2 regions of the Paenibacillus sp. PvR133 genome follow, and region 2 is predicted to be linked to the other one. Evidence: riboswitches for the same ligand, from Rfam matches in the RefSeq annotation. Region 2 holds a riboswitch; the other holds the start of a gene.
The links. Region 2 has a riboswitch for cyclic di-GMP ahead of JOE49_RS07845 (collagen binding domain-containing protein). Riboswitches for the same ligand answer to the same signal wherever they lie in the genome.
Positions count from the first base shown of each region.

Region 1: it holds a riboswitch for cyclic di-GMP, as region 2 does, so the genes downstream of both, JOE49_RS11720 (glycosyl hydrolase) here and JOE49_RS07845 (collagen binding domain-containing protein) in region 2, are expected to answer to the same signal.

Region 1 covers NZ_JAFIBS010000001.1:2,687,214-2,689,697, forward strand. Annotated here, with positions in the region: gene JOE49_RS11715 (sugar phosphate nucleotidyltransferase) at 1-1,279, shown strand, start outside; cyclic di-GMP riboswitch class I at 1,436-1,516, shown strand; gene JOE49_RS11720 (glycosyl hydrolase) at 1,530-2,484, shown strand, end outside.
Region 2 covers NZ_JAFIBS010000001.1:1,758,845-1,761,328, reverse strand. Annotated here, with positions in the region: gene JOE49_RS07850 (AraC family transcriptional regulator) at 67-948, shown strand; cyclic di-GMP riboswitch class I at 999-1,079, shown strand; gene JOE49_RS07845 (collagen binding domain-containing protein) at 1,273-2,484, shown strand, end outside.

The sequences.
Region 1 (2,484 bases), 930 kb from region 2:
GGAGGGGATTTCTGAATCCATGGTACAGCGGGTATGGAGACAATTGGGAGACAACGGATTATCAGAATCCTCGTTTATTGCGACAGGGAGAGCACAGGTCGAAATGATCCAGAGTCAGGTCGGGCCGAATACACGCATCATTGTTGAGCCGGAACGCAGAGACACCTTTCCTGCGATTGCGCTGACAGCGACTTATCTATATTCCATTGCAGGTGTTTCACCTGATGAAATTATAGCAATATTGCCTGTAGATCCTTATGTTGAGGATGCTTTCTTCGCTTCCGTAGCCCAGCTGGAACATACGCTTCAGGAGAGTGAAGGCAAGCTTGCTTTAATCGGAGTTGTCCCTTCCTATCCTTCAGAGAAATATGGTTACATTATTCCGAAAAACGATGCCACTCAAGGTAGCACAGGCTACCGTGAAGTGAGCCATTTTCAAGAGAAACCCGACCGGGAGCAGGCGGAGCGTCTGATTGAACGCAATGCTCTATGGAACTGCGGGGTTTTTGCATTCAAATTAAGTTATTTGCTGGATATCTTGGCATCCAAGGGGTTGCCACTTAATTATGAAGAAATGCAAAAGCAATACGCATCTCTGGAAAAAATCAGCTTTGACTATGAAGTAGTCGAGAAGGAAAAGGACATCGTAGTTCTTCCGTATGATGGTTTTTGGAAGGATTTGGGTACCTGGAATACACTCACAGAAGAAATGTCTAATCAACAAGTGGGCAGAGGTGTAGTAACGGAGGATTGCGTCAATACGAGCCTTATTAACGAGTTAGACATTCCTGTGGCGATCATTGGAACGAATGATCTGATTGTAGCCGCTAGCCCGGATGGTATTCTTGTGACCAATAAGGCTGAAAGTCCTCGCATTAAGGAAGTGCTCAAGGCTCATGATCAGCGTCCAATGTATGAAGAACGTCGTTGGGGGCAGTATCGGGTTGTCGATTATGTCAAGTATGACGAGGGTAACGAGGTATTGACCAAACGAATCCGCGTACGGAAAGGCAAAAATATCAGCTACCAGCTTCATTTCAAACGAAGTGAAATCTGGACCATTATTAGCGGTGAAGCGGAAATTATTTTGAATGAGAAGCTGCACAAAGTGAAGGCTGGTGACGTAGTACGTATCCCTGAAGGGACGAAGCATAGCATTTTGGCAGTGACCGATGTGGATTTTATTGAGGTGCAGACTGGCTCTGAGTTGGTTGAAGAGGATATTGTCCGCTTTTGTATGGATTGGAATGAAATTTCCCGTCACCAATTTATCTCCTAATTATTTTCGTAAAAACGAAAAAAAAGACGAATTCATGAAAATTCATAGCCTAAACTGTCGAAATTGGGCGAAAACCTGTAAATTCATGAACATGACCTATTAAATTTTGGTAAAAAAAAGTCGATACTTAGGGTAAGAAGGAATCCAAACTCCTTCCAACGATAAACGCAGCCCTGTCGAAAGGCAGGTACGCAAAGCTAAAGGGCCTTCCACAAGGATGGCAGCCTGGCTACCGAAAGGAAGAGCGAAAGTGAGATTCAATTTTATTCCTCTGTATCGACTGATACGTCATGTACTCCCCGTTGTTATGCTTTTTTCATTGTTGCCCGTCGGTTTTGGAGATTCTCTGTCGGTGGCGAATGCCGCTTCATTACAACCTGTTAATTCGGACGCTTCTACTCAGGCCCGTGAACTATACAATTATTTACTCAACATCTCAGGGAAAAAAATAGTCACCGGTCAGCATGATTATTTGGAAAGTCCAGATGAATTAAGTAACAAGGTCCAAAAAATCAGTCAGGCATATGTTGGTGTACACGGCTATGAGATGGGAGCTATCTCTGGTCAATCTGACGCTACGGAAGCAGCACAACGTAAAAATGTCGTCGATAGTGCTATCCGTTGGGACAGATCCGGTGGAATTGTGACGATGACTTTTCATGAAGCGCTACCAGGTAGGCCACTGACTTGGGCCAATGTACAGGCGAAAGTAAGTCAGGCAGAGTTCAACAAATACGTGACTCCAGGTACTGCGCAGTATAACCTCCTCATTGCCGATCTGGATAAGGTCGCTGTATCGTTAAAGCAGCTTCGTGATGCAGGGGTTCCGGTTTTGTGGAGACCTTACCACGAAATGAATGGTGACTGGTTCTGGTGGGGAAACAAAAATAATTTCAATCAGCTATGGAATATCATGTACGACCGTTTTACAAACACACATCAATTGAACAATCTGCTGTGGGTATGGAGTCCGAATGCTCCCAATTCGTATACCGTCCCATATACCCCGAAATACCCGGGGGATGACAAAGTGGACATTTTGGCAGTAGACATTTACAACAATGATTTTAAGCAAAGTCATTACGAAGGTCTGCTCGGGTTGGCACGGAATAAGCCGATTGCCATTGGGGAGCACGGTGAGATGCCTAGTTCTGAGGTATTGCAGGCTCAACCTAAATGGGTATATTCCATGACTTGGGGCAAGA
Region 2 (2,484 bases):
ATTATATATTGGTAAATCAAACCAAGATATGCTAGATAAAATTGCTTTTTTGTAAAGGAATTGAATATGACAACAGACCAAAAAAACAACGTGGGCCTCTGGAATGGCGATCCGGTCGTAATTGTACGCACTCCCTCCGCTTTTGCCAAGCAATCCCTTTTATATATCCAGGAATTAGGCTACTTCCAAAAAACTTCTGCTTTTACGATGGAAAGGAAAGAACTTGCCTCTTTTTTGCTTGTCTTTACGTTGTCTGGTAAGGGAGAATTACTGTACCGGGGCAAGAAATATATCATAAAACCTCAAGATTTGTTCTTTATTAATTGCGAGGAATATGTTCAATACAGCACCTCCGGTCATGAATCCTGGGAGTATATCAGCCTGTACCTGTATGGCAACCTGATCGAAAATTTTTACGAACAATTTGCCAAGCATAATAAACCGGTCATTTCCATGCATAATCCGCATATTATATTGGATAAGCTCCATGCTCTGATTTGCGGGCAGTCTGACAGAAGTCTTTCCGCTGAGCTGCTAACGTCCAGGCTCATTGGTGAAATACTAATGTGCATTTTGCAACATCCCTATGATCATCCGCATGTGAATGCTGAAACCCTCAGCGAAGTACGCCGGGTACAACAATATTTGGATCAGTCCTACTGTGAGCGAATAACACTGGACTCGCTGGCAGACATGTTTGAATTAAACAAGTTTAATCTGGCTAAAAATTTCAAAAAGCAGATCGGTTTCTCTCCGATTGATTATCTCATTAATGTCCGTATCACAGCCGCTCAAAGCTGGCTTAAAACCAGTGACATGTCCATTGTGGATATCGCAAGGTACGTAGGGATTCCCAATACGAGCCATTTTATTAACCTATTCAAGGAGCATGTAGGAGAAACACCTCATTCCTTCCGCAAAAAATGGGGGAACCGTTCCAAGTTGTAAATGAGAGGTTACATGAAATCAGTTTGATAGATGATAGACGCACAAGCTATTCAAGTTAATGGCAAAACTGTCGAAAGGCAGTGACGCAAAACTATAGGGCCTTCCTATCCGGATGGCAGCCAGCTACCAGATGAACGAGCTTTTTATTATGTCTTTTTTACATAGATCCATCACAAATTGCTATGCCTCTCTCGAAGAAAGCCCTGATCGCTATGATCAGGGCTTTTTTTCTATTGGGATAGTCATGTCTGCCTAGCATGCTGAATATACTAATTTCGAACGAAGCATTGCCATATTACGATGAATAGGAGAATCACTTGGAGCATGAGAACAAAAATAAATGTAATGATCATTGCCTTATTGCTCATTGTCCAAAGCTTTTTCAGCGCAACGCTGGCTTACGCAGATGCTCCAGCCCCAGAACTGCCGCAGAGTGCTGTATCTGATCCTACACCTACCGTTACAGATGCTGTATACGTTGTCCCAAACCTTGAACCTCCTGGGGAGATTCCTTCAAACACGGTCCCCTTCGTTCAAGGAGCAGTCAGTTCAAAGTCTCAACATGATGCAGCTCCGCAGAGCATATTAACGAAGTTGAGCCTGACAGACGAAGCAGGGCGTGTCATTGATGCGGTATATAGTCCAGACAGCCAATTCGACATCGGATCAGCCATCCAACTAGGCTATGAATGGGAGCTTCCTGACAATACCTATAAGTCAGGGGACACCTTCATCTTTCATTTACCAGAACAGCTTGTCATCTACACTGATATCTCATCTCCGTTAGTCACTACCGACGGAACCGTGGGATACTTCACAGTAGATCGTCAGGGCAAGGTGATCATGACCTTTAACCAATATGTAGAGAATCACTCCAATGTCAGCGGCAAACTACAAGTTAAAACCGAGTTTACGAAAGAAACGGTGAAAGGCAGTACAGAGATCATCATTGCGATTCCGATCAAAGGTGGGGTGCAAACGGTCATCGTGAATGTTAAACCCCAGTCAGGGCCAACCCTAAGCAAACAAGGGAAAATAGCTGGCACAAACCAGATCGACTGGACCATTGATGTGAACAAACAGCTAAACACCGTAAAGCATGCCCTCATCACCGATCCCATTCCTTCAGGGCTGGAACTCAGAAGAGACTCTATCCGGCTCTATCATCTACAAATCAATATCGACGGCTCGACCGTTGTTCAAGACCTAGTAAATGCGAGTGAATATGTCATTGAAGCAGATCAAGCCGGGACAGGGTTTGGGATTCGTTTTCAAGATCATAGCATTAACACGGCCTATCAGATTCAATATTCCACGCGTATTATTGGCGATGAAACTCGTTTCTCCAACACAGCAACGCTTTCAGGAGATGCGATAGAGAACGTTGTTGCTACCGCTACTGTTCAGGTGGAACGTGGTGAATTTTTGTCCAAAAAGGTTGAAAAATATGATCATGCCACACAAACACTCTCGTGGGCCATAAGATATAACTTCAGCGAGACAAAAATTCCCGAAGCCAAAGCTCTTTTAATTGAT